Regions from separate parts of the Paenibacillus sp. 2TAB19 genome, predicted to be linked through region 1. Evidence: riboswitches for the same ligand, from Rfam matches in the RefSeq annotation. Region 1 holds a riboswitch; each other region holds the start of a gene.
What was found. A riboswitch is a leader RNA that binds a small molecule or an ion and turns the genes downstream of it on or off. The one in region 1 is predicted to bind cyclic di-AMP.

Region 1 (3,426 bases):
ATTATAAATCTATTCGCACCATTTGTAAATGCTTTTCGCTAAATATTCTGACAACTTACTCTTAAAACAGTGAGATATAGGAAACGGAGCACTTCAGTAAATCTCCAMTCTTGGCGGGATTTAACGTACTCTTGTCATTCCGAACGTGAAGAAGCGCGTCGTTGAACAAACTGTTAATGCGATTGTCAACGAGGCTTTCCTCAGCATGCATCACACCTATATAACGATGCAGCATGCCGCCCCATCTGATCCAGTCTGCCGGTTTATCTGCTTCATTCACGAACAACTCACCCCAGCCTAATCCATTAGTCGTTGTTAAATGGAGACAGACGCGATACCCGGCGCAATAACCGTCGTAATCAGGAATGACGAACATCTCGATTCTTCGAATGATTAGCACCAGGCAGTCGTTGGTGCAAGAAGGTAATGGCTCGTCGATTTGTGCTTGTGTGAACATATGAAATTCTCTCCTCTATTCGCTTACGAGGTTAGCTGACGGATTCGGACTAGAGAGCTGCCCTACCGAGGCATTGCCTCGGATTCACCCCATTCGAACAATCGAACGATTGCTCTTGTTGGTTCCCCCGCTTTATCCTATGGACAAATTCAGCGATAATGATATGCCTTTTTCGGCTCGACGTCTATCCTAAACCGATTCGAAGCATTTGTAAAAGGTTCATTTTGTTGCACAAGACGCTCTAAGAGCAAATTAGAGGAGCGACGATCATTTTATCCATGAAAAGAGGCTTTTTCGATGGAATACTCGTTTTTACTTCTGTTATTTATGATTTGAAAAAAAGCATGCTTGCGCGTGTTGGATAAGAAATTCAGGCATATATGTAATTTCAAAAAACGAGAGATAATTGGCGAAAAAGTGAGTAATATCGAGCTATAACTTTTTGAAAACGTTAACGATCACTCTATAAGCTCCTATATTATCCAATATGGACGCTGGACCTGCTTTACATAAAATTTGGCTGGGAGTAAGATTCGATACAGGATTCGCAATTGAAGTTGCGATGGACTGATCGCTGAGTTTCCGCGAGGCAAGCGGAAAGCGGGGGAACCAAATGTGAAGCGGTGCGTTTGTACGATGTGAGAGTCGGACGACAGCACGGCAGGGGTGAATCTTCGAAGAGGCAGCACCATGGATGCCGCTTCGAAGTAGGGCGACTCTCACCGCCCGAATCCGACAGCTAACCTCGTAAGCGTGGTTTGGAGAGAGGAATGATACAACGATTCGTTTTTAATTGCTATTTTATCGCTGAGTTCCGCAGCAGTCTGCGGGAACGGGGGAACCAAAGAGCGATGCGCCGCGATGGAGTCGGCCGCATAGGTGCTCATGGGGTGAATCGCAAGGCTTAACTGCCTTGCGTAGGGCGACTCTCACGCCCGAATCCGACAGCTAACCTCGTAAGCGTAATCGAGAGAGGCAACCATCGCAGTGCCGATTCGGCATGGCTTCCTTAGCCATGCCTCCGAAGAAGCCCGCGGGGAAAGGTCCTCTTTTCCCGCAGGCTTCTTTTTTGTTGCCTTTTTACAGAAATTCGGAGGAGATTGCCGTTGGGCGAGGAGCATATTATCGTTGCCGGGCTTAATGAAGCTGGCAAAGCATTCATAAAAACATTGGTATTTCGCGGACTGCCGTTCATCGTCCTGACGAACAGCAAGCTAGAGGAAAGACAACTTCGTAAGCATGGACTTAATAACGTTTTATACGTGAATACTAATGACAGGAATAGTTGGATGATACCGGAAAAGGTCATTGGAGATGTATTCATCTTTGAGAGCAGCTTAGCTCTTAGCTGCAGGTTCATACAATGCTGCAGGGATTGGACGTCTAGATCGATCTACGTCATTACTACGCATTGGAATCCAAGAGTCATATATAAAGGTCTTGGCGCAGATCACATCGTACATTCGCAAACCGGCGAAATTGGGTTTCTATTGAAAAAATAACTTTTTGTAAATGTCTATAGCAGGAGGGAACTGCCTTGATGGATCTGTACATGATTGGTACTTTAATCGTTTGCTTCGGATTGTTTTATGGTTTTCTTGCTTGGTGCGACAGAGCTGTTAAGCAAACGGGGGGCGATGGCGAATGATTATCGTAGCAGCGCTTGCGGTGCTCGTATTCGGTTACCTATTATATGCTTTAATTCACCCGGAAAAATTTTAACCAGGAGGAACAACGATGGATATTTTGCAGCTATTAATTGTCATTGCCGTTCTTCTGCTGCTTGTGAAGCCGCTCGGAACGTATGTGTATCACGTATTCTCGAACGAGTCCAACCGGCTCGATAAAGTATATGGAGGATCGGAACGGTTCATTTACAGGTTGATTGGACTTAAGAATCGAGCGGGCATGAGCTGGAAAACGTATGCGCTCAGTTTCATCGCCACGAACATTATTTTGGTAGCTTTCAGCTATCTGATTCTACGGCTGCAGCATGCGCTGCCGCTTAATCCGAACGGCATGGCGAGCATGGAGCCTACGCTAACGTTTAATACGATTATCAGTTTCATGACCAATACGAACCTGCAGCATTACAGCGGCGAGAGCGCTTTGTCTTATTTTTCGCAAATGGCGGTCATCATGATGATGATGTTCACATCCGCTGCAACCGGGTTTTCAGTCGCAATCGCGTTCGTAAGGGGCATTACGAGCAAAGGAAAAACGATCGGCAACTTTTTCGAAGACTTTGTTAAAGCCCATACGAGAATTTTCCTTCCGTTGGCCTTTATCGTTACGCTCGTTCTCGTTGCGCTGCAAGTACCGCAGACACTCGATCCGACGATCGCGATCAAGACATTCGAGGGCGCGGTGCAGCAAATTGCGATCGGACCGGTCGCTTCGCTGGAATCGATCAAGCATCTCGGTACGAACGGCGGCGGCTTCTTCGGCGTCAACTCGGCTCACCCGTTCGAGAATCCGAATCCGTTAACGAATGTCATCGAAATTTTGTGCATGTGGGTTCTTCCAGCAGCACTGCCTTACACATTCGGTTTATTCGCCAAAAATAAAAAGCAGGGCTGGATCATTTTTTCGGCCATGATGACTTTGTTCCTCGTATTCCTTGGCGTTGCTTATGGCGCCGAGAAGATGGGCAACCCGGCAATGACCGCGCTTGGCATCGACGCCTCGCAGGGAAGCATGGAGGGCAAAGAGGTTCGATTCGGCATCGCGCAATCCGCTCTCTTCACGACGGTGACGGCGGCTGCGACGACAGGAACGGTCAACAATATGCACGATACGCTTACGCCGCTTGGCGGACTGGTGCCGCTGGCCGAAATGATGCTTAACGTCGTATTCGGGGGCAAGGGCGTAGGGCTAATTAATATGCTTATGTACGCTATCTTGGCCGTGTTTATATGCGGGCTTATGGTTGGACGGACGCCGGAGTTTCTCGGACGGAAGATCGAGCC
Region 2 (4,491 bases), on a different contig from region 1:
CTAACGCGCCTTTCGTCTTGTCGAGTTCTGCTGCCTCGACAATCTTATTTAATATATTTTGATCGATCAGGAAGTTCTGGCCTAAGCTCTTCTTGAACGAGAAGCCGTACTTCGCAATAATTTCTTTCGTCCGCTTCGGCGTTGCCACTTCGATAGCCGCTCTGCCTGACGCTGCGGTATTTTCTTGTCCGTTCATATCGCTATCCCTCCAGTTGCTGTTCCATCTCGCGCATAGCTTCGTCGAACTCTGCCTTCGAGATGCGGAAGCTTGTACAACGCTTATAAAATTGCTTGCCGTTCGCATAGCCAATACCAAGCAGCTTGCCTACCAGCAATCTGCGATTAGCCGCATCGGGATGCACGATCAATCCCGCTTCCATTAAGTGTTCCCAGGTCACCTCGCCAGCCGTATCCGTTGTCTCCGTTCGAAGCTCAGAGAGCGCCTGGCGAATAGCTTCGGGGCTTGCGTTCTCAATGCCGATATCGCCCTTGTACAGCGCCTTCTCCTGCGGCAGGAACGCATGTTTGCAGCCGGGCGCATGCCTTGCCACAATCTTACGGATGCGTTCCCCTGCATGATCGGGATCCGTGAATATAATTACGCCGCGGCGTTCATTCGCCAGCGCTATGCGGCGCAGCACCTCATCGCCTATCGCCGAACCGTTCGTCTCGATCGTATCGGCTTCTACTGCGCGCTTCACCGCGACGGTATCATCCTTGCCCTCTACGACAATGATCTCCTTAATCACTAAGATCATTCCCTTCCTCATTTACTTAAATAACTCTGCAACAATTGCTGCCTTATTTGCGTCAATAAAACTACAAAAAGAAGAGGCTTAGCCTCTTCTTATGATGGCATATTTAATTGTACATTACGATAAGATGATGATAAACAGTTAGCTGCCGATAAAGCACTAAGTGGATGACGGTTTGTTCGGTCCAATAACGTACACGGTGTAACCCTTCTTGCGTCCGAACTTCTCCGCAGTCTTCTGACTGCCGAAATACACGTCGATCTTATTGCCCTTTATTGCGCTTCCCGTATCCTCTGCCCGGCGGAATCCGATGCCTTCAATGAATACCCACCAGCCGATCGGGATTACCTTCGGATCAACCGCGATCGTTCTTCCTTCCGTCACTTTCGTTCCGGACGCCGTAATGCCGTATTGAGGGTGGCTTTCGTCCTTGCCCGTCGATTCCACGCCAGCGGAATACGCAGTTAACGTGACGTTCTTCAAGATGCTCTTCGCCTTAAGCGTTACACCGTTCTTCGTCAACGTCTCCACAGTAGGACTACTGTTAGAGAGCACGGTTACCTTCGGCTCAGGCTTCTTCGTACCGACTGCCACGACTTGATCGACAGCAGCGGTCTCGATTACTTTGCTGACCATTTGCTTAGAAACAAGCACGCCATCCTCGTACTGCTTCTGAATATGCTCAACGATAAGGCCTTGCTTACCGGTCTGGATCAGCTTCTCCTTGCCGACCTCCAGCGTCGGATCTTCTTTCTTCACGATAGAGAATGGCATCGCCCGCTCGCTCTCCGATACTTTCGTATCGACGCGTACAACGGTTACCGACATATCCTCTTCGACAGATGAGTTAAGCGACGGTACTACTTTATCATGATTACGAACAGAAATATTTAATTGCTCGATCGCCGCTTGCACAGTTCCTTCTGTCGTGTACACCGTTGATGTCTTGCCATCCGCCGTTACATTGACCGCCACCGCATGATTAATTTCAACGCGATCGCCGTCTTTAATGGCTGCATTCAGAGGCACCGAAACCTTGTCATGCTCGCCAATCGTAATAGCTTGTTCATCCAGTAGGCGTTGCAGGACCCATTGCTTTGTTTCTACAACGGTTTCTTGTCCATTCACTACTACGGAGACGCTTTTGACAGCCGTTCCGTACAACAACACCAGTAACATGAAAGTCATAGCGATTGAGATAATAGCACTGAGTAGTATCAAACGCAAATTTTCATGCTTCCATCGCATTGCGAAAGACATGCTGGATGATCGTTTCCCATGGGTGTCCTTTACCTGGATTGTGCCCATTTCATCGGTCCTCCTTCATAGCCCCGCCGCCAAGTGTTACGCATGATTACAACTGACGCGACTATAGTATATTGGCGTGCGAGCACGCAATCCAGTAATTCTACTTCTTTTCTCGATCCTCTCACCTCCATGACTAACCCTATGACGACGATTTCCCGATTATTCGAAAATAAAAAGAAGCCGTCGACAGAGGATCTGTATCGTGGCTTCTCGGATGTCTACACGAGATATCATAAAAATGGGTGCACGAGGTTGATCGCTCTCTATGAACGCTTACGAGGTTAGCTGACGGATTCGGGCAAGAGAGCTGCCCTATTCGAAATCGCAATGCTCATGGCAATGGCTTCGAAATTCACCCCTGAAAAGATCAAAGCGCGGTCCTTCAAATACCCGCACTTGGGTCCCCCGTTCTCCTTCCGGAGATTAAGCGCAAACTGGAAATCCAATACAAAAAGTAATAACTCTGAAATGAATCATACCTTCACGGGCGGTCTGTTGTAAAGAAGCGATAAAAGACGATTTAAGCGAAAAAGCTGGTTAAAGTCGGAAAAGATTAAAGATTTCCTGAACAAAATCCAGTTTTATCGCCTAAAAGGTCATTGAATCTCTCGTTTCCTACCGTTTTTAAACAATACCAAAACATTTTTTACCGTTTTCGGTCGTAATTTTGGCTATTTCTTCCACGGATTTACCCAATAGCTCGGCAGCAGACTGGGCGACAAGAGAGACGTAAGCGGACTCATTTCGCTTCCCTCGGAACGGGTGAGGGGTCAAATAAGGGGCGTCCGTTTCGATCAATAATCGATCCAATGGAACTTGCTTCAGCACCTCTTTTGGCACGCGTGCATTTTGGAATGTAACCGGTCCCCCGAACGAGATATAGAAGTTCATATCGAGGCAGGCTTTGGCCGTCTCCCAACTGCCGGAATAGCAGTGCATGACGCCTCCAACCTCTGCCGCATTCTCCTCGCGCAAGATCTTAACGATATCCTCATGCGCATCCCTATTGTGGATGACGATCGGCTTCTTCACCTTTCGCGCCAGCCTAATCTGCTCCCGAAATACACGATGCTGCACATCCTTAGGTGAAGTGTCCCAATGGTAATCAAGTCCTATCTCGCCTATTGCGACAACTTTCGGATGCTCGCATAGACGTTCAATCCATTCCAAGTCGTCTGGCGTCATATCGATGCTGTCGACAGGGTGCCAGCCAACCGCTGCGTAGATAAAGTCATAAGCTTCCGCAAGCGCAATCGTTGTCGGGATCGTCTCCCGATTGAAGCCGATATTGAGCAGCAGATCAACGCCCGCTTCTCTCGCTCGCTCAATTACCTCTTTACGGTCCTCGTCGAACTTATGTGAGTCTAGATGGGTATGCGTATCAAATAAATATGTCATGTTGATGTTATACTCCTTCATTAAGCTGAAATAGTTGTTTCAAATGAGGACTAATCTGCGAAATATTCATCCTGAGCGGCTCCTCTGGAAAATACAAATGATACTGTCCCTGATGTAAACCGGTGATCGATCTAACAATGTCGGATTTAGCCGATATTTCACTTATTTCATCCTGATGATCCAACAACAAAATCGGCGCTTTTTCTTTCTTTTCACCCTCTTGTCTGTCGGGACGATACACGTCATACGGCAGATCGAACGGGAAATCCAGCTCCATATGGTACTCCGGAATCATGCCGATTGAGAGGAACAGCAAACGTATTTCTTCTAATAAAGTAGGCTCAGGATCATCGATCGTTATGTACTTGTATAATCGTCGATTCAGGAAGCGGTCGCATAGGTCGGCCAGCAGTGAATCGTCCTCTTCGGCCCATTGCATGAAAGCCGTCTGCGCAAGCGCTTCATCCAGCTTCAAATAATCGCTGACGGCCATCGTATTATCGAGCAGCCGCTTGACCGACTCTGGCATCCATAAGAAGGAATAACCCTTCTCGTACAGCTCTTTCGCCCGGCGGAAAATTTGCCTCAAAATAATTTCCGAGCTCCTCGTAACCGGATGGAAGTAAATCTGCCAATACATCTGGTAACGCGACATCAAATAATGCTCCACCGCATGCATGCCGCTTTCCTTAACCACAATTTGCCCTTTGTAAGGCCGCATCACCCGCAAAATGCGCTCCAAATCAAAATTACCGTAATTTACTCCCGTAAAATAAGCATCTCGGAGCAAATAATCCATCCGGTCCGCATCCATTTGGCTTGATATCAAGCTGACAACGATCGGTTTTGGATATTTTTTCTGAATGACGGCAGCAACGTGGCTCGGAAAATCTTCGGATACGGCCCGCAATACTCGATTGATTTCCGTATCCTCCAAAATAATTTTGCACGTCCATTCCTCATGATCGGTATCGAATACCTCTTCAAGCGAATGGGAGAACGGACCGTGACCGACATCATGAAGCAGCGC
Region 3 (4,491 bases), on a different contig from region 1:
TTTGCTCGCTCTGGAAGGCAGGCTCCTATGGCAGCAGCAGCATGGATCCTCCGGCAGCATTCTGAAAGGAGATGCGTTGTTCGCTCTGGAGCCTAATCTATCGAGGAACGTACGGGCAGCTCTTCATACGCCGGAAGAGAGCCATCTTTACGCGCCGCACTACGTAAGCGCGCTTGAGCAGGCGTGTCGATTAACAGGGGTCATCATTCATGAGAATCTAGGCAAGCTGTCCATCGCCGAATGGCGGGATGAAATATCCGTTCAGTCTGCGGATCAACGCTCGTTCAGCGCGGACAGACTGCTTGTATGCTCCGGGGCATGGGTGCAGGAGCTTGCCGATACGTTCGGCATCCGCATTCCCGTGTACCCGATTCGAGGCCAGATCTGTGCATACGAGGCAGAAGATAAGCCTGTTCGGCATATGGTGTTCAGCAATCAGGGTTATTTGGTAGGCAAAGAGAACGGTACGTTAGTATGCGGAGCCTCGGAGGATGTTGCCGGCTTCGATACTTCGGTAACGGATAAGGGGATCGACCGTCTAAGGAAATGGAATAAACAAGCGTTTCCTTTCCTTGAGAACGAGACCCCGTTTCACCGATGGGCAGGCTTACGTCCTTCCACGCAAGACGGTTTTCCTTTGATTGGCTCTTTGAAGGAAGCCAGCCATGTCGCATTCGCGGTCGGTCATTATCGCAACGGCATTCTGCTTAGTCCGGCTACGGCCATGCTTGCAGCCGATTGCCTGGAAGGCAAGGAAACAGCCGAATATAATCAAGCTTTCTCACCGGAACGGTTTGGAAGAAGGGGTTGAGCGTATAGATGGATACCTATTCAAGGCAACAGGTTGCAAAGGCTTTAACAATCGCTGGTTCCGATAGCGGCGGAGGCGCGGGCATTCAGGCCGATCTGAAAACGTTCCAAGAGCTTGGCGTCTTCGGTATGTCCGCAATCACGGCGGTGACTGCCCAGAATACGCTTAGCGTACATGGCGTATACCCGATGAGTACGGATGCGATTACTCAGCAGATCCATGCGGTAGGCAATGATATCGGAGTAGATGCCGTTAAGACGGGCATGCTGTTCAGCAGCGAAATCATACTTGCGGTTGCCGAAGCGATCCGGACGTTCGGATGGACGAAGGTTGTCGTGGATCCCGTCATGGTAGCGAAGGGCGGTGCCGTGCTGCTGCAAGAAGAGGCAATTCGCGCCCTAACGGGCAAGCTATTGCCGCTTACGGCAGTCGTGACGCCTAACATACCGGAAGCGGAGCAGATTACGGGCAGCTCGATTCTGAGCAAGACGGATAAAGAAGAAGCGGCAAGGAAACTGGCCGGCTTCGGTGCTCGTTATGTCATTATCAAAGGCGGTCATGACGCGGGGGCGGAAGCCGTGGATTTGCTGTTTGACGGCCGCTATTTCACCGAGCTGGCAGGCAAACGCATCGCTACGGGACATACGCATGGTACGGGATGCACATTCTCAGCTGCTCTGGCAGCAGGGCTCGCTCGCGGGCTTGATGTCGAGAGCGCTATGCGAGAGGCCAAAGCTTTCATCCAAGCGGCAATCGAAAACGCGATACATATCGGCGGCGGCCGGGGACCAACGAACCACTGGGCGTACAAGCGCAGCCGAACGTCTATCTCCATGCTATATGACGAAAATACAAGCAAATAATGGCATACTTATCGATAATAAGTGCTACTGCCCAATTAAGCCGATGCCATTCAAGGATTGGATCAAAAATCAGCTAAAACCCTCTGAATTTCGGTTTTACTTTGCATAAGGTTGGGCGTATGATTTGTTCAACAACTAAATGAGTCAAACGCTAAATTCCCAAACAGGGAAACGGGGGACCCGACCGAAACCATCCGAATGGTTTCATGGGGTGAATCCTTTCGCTTGCCTTAGCAAGTATGAGGTAGGGCACTCTCAAGCCCGAATCCGACAGCTAACCTCGTAAGCGTATTGAGAGAGAACCGCGATCGTGCCTTGCATAGGCTCGTCTTTTTCGTTATGCAAGAAGTCCGAGAGTAGAGTATCTCTGCTCTCTGGGCTTCTTTTTGTTGCGTATAAGCATGGAAATTACGAGGAGGCTGCCCAATGAATGCGATCGAAATTAACAAACTGACCAAAACGTACGGCAAAGCAAGAGGAATAACTGATATTAGTTTTTCCATTGAAGAGGGAGAAATTTTTGGGTTTATCGGGCCGAACGGGGCAGGTAAATCAACGACGATCCGAACGTTATTGTCTCTCATCTATCCGACAAGCGGCAGCGCTACGATATTCGGTAAAGACTGCATCAAGTTTGCTCCGGAAATCAAAAAGGAAATCGGTTATTTGCCGTCGGAGGTTTTTTATTACGACAATATGAAGGTCGCAGACTTGTTGAATTACTCAGCCAGCTTTTTCAAAAAGGATTGCAAAAAAAGAATAAAAGAATTGGCTGAAATGATGGATCTGGATCTAACGAAAAAAATAGATGACCTGTCTTTAGGCAACAAAAAGAAAGTGGGTATCGTTCAAGGTCTGCTCCATAGTCCGAAGCTCATTATTCTTGATGAACCTACCAGCGGCCTTGATCCGCTCATGCAGCAAAAGTTTTTCGAATTGCTTGAAGAAGAGAATGAAAAAGGAGCCACGATTTTATTCTCCTCCCATATCTTAAGCGAAGTTCAGCGGTTATGTAATCGAGTAGCGATTATTAAAGAGGGAAAAATCGTTACGGTCGAAAAAATCAGTACTTTAAAAGAAAATAACTACAAAAAGTTTACGGTAGATACGTCAGAACAACTTGAACCCGATTTTTTCAATATGGCCGGCGTGAACAATATTTCGGTGAACGGGAAATCAACGAGCTTTTTATTTAAAGGCAATATAAACCATGTGATGAGAAAGATAGCTGAAATTGAAATTGAGAACTTGTGGATCGAAGAGCCGAACCTTGAGGAAATCTTTATGCATTATTATGAAAAAGGGGTCTGATCGGCGATGAATATGTTTGTGCATGAGTTGAAGGCGTACAGAAAATCGATGCTGATATGGACGCTCTCTTTAATAGGCATCATGATCTTATTCCTCTCGCTCTTTCCTGGCATGTCCAAGGACATTGACGAATTTACCAAAGTGCTGGAAGGCTATCCCGAAGGCGTCAGAAAAGCGCTCGGAATTGAGCTCGAAAGCATAGGGACCCTATTAGGCTTTTATTCTTATATTTTCATGTACATTACGCTCTGCGGCGCTATTCAAGCGATGATTCTGGGAACGTCGATTGTTTCCAAGGAGGTCCGTGAGAAAACAGCAGACTTTCTCTTAACGAAACCCGTAACGCGTACGCAAATAATGACTTCCAAGCTGATGGCTGCCGTTGTTTCATTAGCGGTTACGAATGTTCTATATCTCATTGCGGCAAACCTCATGGCAGTCCAGATGAAGACGGAAGATTATAGCGGGAAACTATTCTTTATGATTTCGTTAACCTTGTTGTTTATACAGCTCATTTTCCTTGCCATAGGCATTATCGTTTCCGTTGTGTTTCCTAAGATCAAGGCTGTGTTATCCGTTTCGCTCGGTACCGTGTTCGCCTTTTTTGTAATCGGCATGCTCGTAGCGGCAGGCGATGATGGCGCCAAACGTTATTTGTCGCCATTCAAATATTTTGACCCTAAGCTGATTATCGAAAGCTCCAAGTATGAAGCTTCCTATCTCGCGGCAGCCATCGGCATCATTATCGTTTCCATCGCTGTCAGCTACGCCGTCTATAGGAAAAAAGATGTTCATGCTGTATAAGAGAAAACGACAGGGTGGGGTGCAAAATGAATGTTTTTTACAGGGAAATGAAAACGTACCGAAAATCGATTATTTTTTGGAGCATTGGAATCATTCTGTTGCTTGCAAGCGGTATGAACAAATATGAAGCAACGGCAGCAAGCGGACAACTTAACAGCATGATGAAGGATATGCCCAAAGCTCTCAAAGCGTTTATGGGCTCGGGGGATCTGGATCTATCCAAGGCTAGCGGTTATTTTGGAATCTTGGCCATATACTTTTTGTTGATGGCAACGATCCATGCGGTCATGCTCGGAGCCAATATTATCGCAAAGGAAGAACGGGATAAAACGGCAGAGTTCTTATTCACGAAACCGGCATCGCGCAATCAAATCGTTACGGCGAAAATACTGGGGGCGTTAGCCAATATCCTTATATTAAATATCGTTGCCTGGGTTTCGAGCGTTGTTATTGTAGGCAAGTACAGTAATGGCGAAGCTGTAAATGATGATATTGCCATCGTCATGTCCGGAATGTTCATCTTGCAGCTTCTCTTCCTGGTTATAGGTACGTCGATCGCTGCCGCATACAAAAACCCGAAAAAGGCAGTCTCGCTTGCAACAGGCATCCTGCTTATCACGTTCATTCTATCGATTGCCATCGACTTGAACGAGAAACTCGAAACCTTAAAAGTGCTCACGCCGTTTAAATATTTTGAAGCAA
Region 4 (4,491 bases), on a different contig from region 1:
GATCGTTCGTCCCTATAATAACCATAATGTCTCGTTCCGTAAGAACATCTGTTGCCGAAGGAGCAATAATTATACCGTTAGGCTTGTTGATCGCAACGATGCTGCACCCGAATCTTGCCCGGGGATTAAGGTCGCTCAACGACTTTCCGTTCAAGCATTTCGGGACGGCAAGCTCTGCGATCGTATAATCCTTGGATAGCTCGATATAATCAAGCAGGTTTGGCGATACGAGCTGATGCGCAACCCTAATGCCCATATCCCTCTCCGGATAGACGACCCTGTCAACGCCGATCTTCTCAAGCACACGGCCGTGCAGCTCGGACATCGCCTTCGCGACAACCTTCTTCACGCCAAGATCCTTCAATAATATGGCAGTTAGAATGCTCGCCTGAATGTCATCGCCGATCGCAACGACGCCGCAGTCGAAGTTGCGTACGCCTAGCGAGCGAAGCGTCTCCTCATCCGTGCAATCCGCCGATACGGCGTACGTTAGCACGCTGCTCATATCCTGCACCGTTTCTTCATCCTTATCGATGCCGAGCACTTCATGACCAAGCTCGATGAGTTCCCTTCCAAGGCTTGAGCCGAACCGCCCCAAGCCCACAATGACAAACTGACTGCGTTTGATAGCCACCTGTAAATCCCCTATCCAATTGTTATTTTACCTTCCGGATACCGGTACAATTCTTTATCTGTTCCAGGCCCAAGCGCATAAGCGAGCGTTAATGGACCTAGCCGACCGGCAAACATCGTGAATGCAATAATCATTTTGCTAATATCGCTAAGCTCCGGGGTCAATCCAATGGATAGTCCTACGGTGCCGAACGCGGATGTTGCCTCGAACAATATTTTCATGAACGGCTGATTCTCGATCGTTGCAAGAATCATCGTCACGACCACGACGAGCGTTAACGACAAAATCGTAATCGTCAGCGCCTTGAATATGCGGTCCTTGGCAAGCCGATAGCGGAAGAAGACGATATCCTCACGTCCGCGAATCATCGAGATTACGGCGCCGACAAGCACCGTGAACGTCGTGGTTTTAATGCCGCCCCCCGTCGAGCCCGGCGATGCGCCGATGAACATAAGGATGATCGTAAAGAAGACGGTAGCCTGCCTTAGAGCTGTATAATCGAGCGTATTGGCGCCAGCCGTACGCGGTGTAATGGATTGGAATAATGAGGCCCATATCTTGCCTCCCCAATCGAGCGAGCCGAGCGTGAGGGGGTTCGTGAATTCGAAAACAAACAACACAATCGCGCCTAACGCGATCAATGTCCCCGTCATGGCGAGAACGATTTTACTATGCAGCGACAGCTTGCGCTTCTTCCGATATTCCATTAGATCTGACATAACGACGAAGCCGAGTCCTCCGAATACGATTAGCATCATTGCGGCAATATTAACGATTGGATCGGACACATACAGCGTTAAGCTGCGGTAATCTCCGAAAATATCGAAGCCGGCGTTGTTGAACAGCGATACGGCGTGGAAAGCGCCGAAGAAAGCTGCCTTGCCAAGCGGCATATCGAACGAGAACCGGAACGTGAAAAGCAGCATCCCGACGAGTTCAATAGACAGCGAGTAGTAGATGACGCGGCGAATTAGCCTAATAATGCCCTCCATGCTTGTCTGATTCATCGCCTCTTGAAGAATCAGCCTCTCGCGCAGCGATATTTTCCGCCGCAAAACGAGCGCGATTAGCGTTGCCATCGTCATGAAGCCGAGGCCGCCAAGCTGGAACAGCACCGTCAGAACGATCTGGCCGGCTGTCGAGAAATAGGTGCCGGTATCGACGACGACGAGGCCGGTCACGCATGTCGCTGAAGTCGCCGTGAACAAAGCGTCTATGAAGTTCAGCCGTTCGCCTGTTGCCGAGGCGAAGGGCAAAGAGAGCAAAAATGCCCCAATGAATATAATGAGCGCGAAGCCGCTAACAAGTATCCTCGGCGGAGACCAGTTCTTCACGTCCCAAATYCATGCGAATTTCATCTTATATTGTGCACCTCAATCTTCGAAAATCTACTGCGTTATCGTTATAAGCGCACAAAAAAAAGCACTGGAAGCTCAAGTGCTCAAGAAGATGAGTCCTGTTCCAATACGCCTACGAGGTTAGCTGACGGATTCGGGCCTGGACAGGCAGCCCTATTCAATCGCCTGAAGCTGCGCTCCGGCAATGTAGAAATTCACCCCATGCCGCCGGATGCCCGGCAACAATATGGTTCCCCCGTTTTCCTAAGGAAATTCGGCTGTGCTATTCATTTGGTATGACGATAACGATTATAAGCCCAAATACGCCCTTGCATAAAGCTCCCTTTTCTCACATTAGAGGCTATATTCGACCAAAAAGACGCAGTTATGCGCTTCACCTTGCCCTACACTTCATGAACATCGTTATTTCGCGGGATTATGAAAATAAAGACCTAGTTTCAATGGATAATTCAGGGAACGTTGTGATATGGTAGTATAGTATGCTTCATCCTACTCCTATACGCATGAGGTGAACTGATGATCGATTCAATTAAACACAAGGAATGGAAGCGTTACATATGGGCAGCCGTTATTTGTCTTCTCATTTACATGTTCGTCGATATCGTCCCGCTAATAAAGGCGAGCTCTTCRGATGAGCTAGGCGGCAGAGCCATTAGCAAAGCACAAGCGGAGCAGGCAGCCGCGTCGTTCGCCGAGAAGCTCGTAGGACGAGAGGTGGATTCCGCCAAAGCCGTCCATCAATCCGACAAGCTAATGAACGGCTACCTTACGCGTGATGAGCTGACAGAGGCGTATGCCGATCTATACGATAAACAATTTCCAACCGATACATATCAAGTCGAGGTGGACTTTGAAGGGGCAGGCGGCAAAGGATTCGTCTACGTCCATATGCAGACTGAACGTATCGTGGCCTGGAATCTGCATGGCGGCGAGCCTGTTCAGGACGACAATCCAGAAATCGATAAGCTGAGCATCGCATTGCTCRAGGAGCAAGGGTTCCGTGCAGAGGAGCTTGCAAGCGGAGCGGCCTATCCGAACGGCGAGTGGGGAGTTAGCCCAAGCGACCATTCGATCGGCGAATCGAAGCTGCAAGTGACGATTGCCGTAAGCTTGATCGACGGCGAGCCCGTTATGACGAAATACAAGCCAGCCTTCATTGCGCCGGCTGAGTATAGGGACTATGTGAAAGCCCAAGACAAGTGGGCGCAATTCATGACCGGCTTCGGCTACTTCCTCATAAGCTTCATCCTGTTCGTGCTTGCAGTCATCTACGCCGTCCTTTACCGAGGACATACGTCATTCAAGCGAGGAATCGTACTCACTATCATTTACTTCGTTACGTATGTCATTATCAATATGAACGTACTCGACGGAGTTAGAGCATCGCTTGGCGAAAATGAGCTCGGCGGTCAGACGATTCTGATTACCGCCATATTCACCGTCCTATTGTCTATTCCGATGGCCGGCTCGATCTATATCTCGCTTGTGGCGGGCGACGGCTTGTGGAAGGCGCAAGGACGCTCCTTATGGCCGCGTTTCGGCCAGCCTGGGTACGGAACGTACGTGTGGCGCAGCATGGGGCTTGGCTACTGCTTCGCTGCTATTCTGTTCGCGCTGCAGGCGGCCATCTTCATCGGCTTGAAGTTCACGATCGGCACATGGTCGACCAGCGACGTTACGCAATCGCCGTACAACATGAGTTATCTATGGCTCATGCCCGTGCTGGCTTGGGCGGCAGCTATATCCGAAGAAGCCGTATTCCGATTCTTCGGCATCGGCCTGTTCCGCAAATGGTTCAAAAATACGTTCGTAGCAGCCATTATTCCAACCGCATCATGGGCGCTCGGCCACGTCATGTACCCGCTATACCCGTCGTCGACAAGGCTCATCGAGCTAATGATTATCGGGCTCATCTTCAGCTTCATCTTCGTCAGATACGGCTTAATTACGGCGATGTTCACGCATGCGATATTCAACAGCGTCGGCGTAGCGCTTACTATTGTTACCGTCGGTTCGGCGTTCGATATCGCATCAGGCATCTTCTTCGTTATTTTGCCGATTCTAATCGCATATGGGATTAAGTATTTGGATGACAAAAAAGAGAAGAAACCGCCGATTACGACGATTCCTCCTCATTTAGAGCAGCAATAATTTGACCAGCCAGCTTTTCCCCGATAGAGAGAGGCCTGAAGTCTTCGACGGAGGCCTCTTTTATTTTGCGAATCGAACCAAAATGCTTGAGCAGCAGCTTACGCCGCTTCTCGCCAATGCCGGGAATCGAATCGAGCTTCGATTCTACCATCGACTTGGCGCGCTGCTCGCGATGGAACGAGATTGCGTAACGATGCACCTCATCTTGTATGCGCTGAAGCAGATAGAACTCCTGACTGTCGCGCGGTAAAGGCACGACCTCAGGCGGATCGCCCGTCATGAGCTGCGCCGTCTTATGCTTCGCATCCTTCACGAGGCCGCAGACCGGAATGGATAAGCCAAGCTCGT

Region 2: linked by a shared signal. The riboswitch ahead of AB4Z33_RS11530 (ubiquitin-like domain-containing protein) and the one ahead of AB4Z33_RS00180 (hypothetical protein) in region 1 are both predicted to bind cyclic di-AMP.
Region 3: linked by a shared signal. The riboswitch ahead of AB4Z33_RS17355 (ABC transporter ATP-binding protein) and the one ahead of AB4Z33_RS00180 (hypothetical protein) in region 1 are both predicted to bind cyclic di-AMP.
Region 4: linked by a shared signal. The riboswitch ahead of AB4Z33_RS20980 (TrkH family potassium uptake protein) and the one ahead of AB4Z33_RS00180 (hypothetical protein) in region 1 are both predicted to bind cyclic di-AMP.

What each region holds. Positions count from the first base shown of each region.
Region 1 covers NZ_JBFRGE010000001.1:35,114-38,539, reverse strand. Annotated here, with positions in the region: gene AB4Z33_RS00185 (hypothetical protein) at 62-457, opposite strand; cyclic di-AMP (ydaO/yuaA leader) riboswitch at 463-622, opposite strand; cyclic di-AMP (ydaO/yuaA leader) riboswitch at 1,020-1,226, shown strand; cyclic di-AMP (ydaO/yuaA leader) riboswitch at 1,253-1,435, shown strand; gene AB4Z33_RS00180 (hypothetical protein) at 1,564-1,959, shown strand; gene kdpF (K(+)-transporting ATPase subunit F) at 2,102-2,179, shown strand; gene kdpA (potassium-transporting ATPase subunit KdpA) at 2,195-3,426, shown strand, end outside.
Region 2 covers NZ_JBFRGE010000020.1:78,784-83,274, forward strand. Annotated here, with positions in the region: gene rsmA (16S rRNA (adenine(1518)-N(6)/adenine(1519)-N(6))-dimethyltransferase RsmA) at 1-196, opposite strand, end outside; gene rnmV (ribonuclease M5) at 201-749, opposite strand; gene AB4Z33_RS11530 (ubiquitin-like domain-containing protein) at 915-2,063, opposite strand; cyclic di-AMP (ydaO/yuaA leader) riboswitch at 2,318-2,503, opposite strand; gene AB4Z33_RS11535 (TatD family hydrolase) at 2,688-3,461, opposite strand; gene AB4Z33_RS11540 (HD domain-containing protein) at 3,469-4,491, opposite strand, start outside.
Region 3 covers NZ_JBFRGE010000036.1:38,301-42,791, forward strand. Annotated here, with positions in the region: gene thiO (glycine oxidase ThiO) at 1-811, shown strand, start outside; gene thiD (bifunctional hydroxymethylpyrimidine kinase/phosphomethylpyrimidine kinase) at 820-1,674, shown strand; cyclic di-AMP (ydaO/yuaA leader) riboswitch at 1,814-1,979, shown strand; gene AB4Z33_RS17355 (ABC transporter ATP-binding protein) at 2,101-2,985, shown strand; gene AB4Z33_RS17360 (ABC transporter permease subunit) at 2,992-3,789, shown strand; gene AB4Z33_RS17365 (ABC transporter permease subunit) at 3,816-4,491, shown strand, end outside.
Region 4 covers NZ_JBFRGE010000051.1:36,406-40,896, reverse strand. Annotated here, with positions in the region: gene AB4Z33_RS20985 (potassium channel family protein) at 1-628, opposite strand, end outside; gene AB4Z33_RS20980 (TrkH family potassium uptake protein) at 646-1,992, opposite strand; cyclic di-AMP (ydaO/yuaA leader) riboswitch at 2,087-2,261, opposite strand; gene AB4Z33_RS20975 (CPBP family intramembrane glutamic endopeptidase) at 2,509-4,143, shown strand; gene uvrC (excinuclease ABC subunit UvrC) at 4,109-4,491, opposite strand, start outside.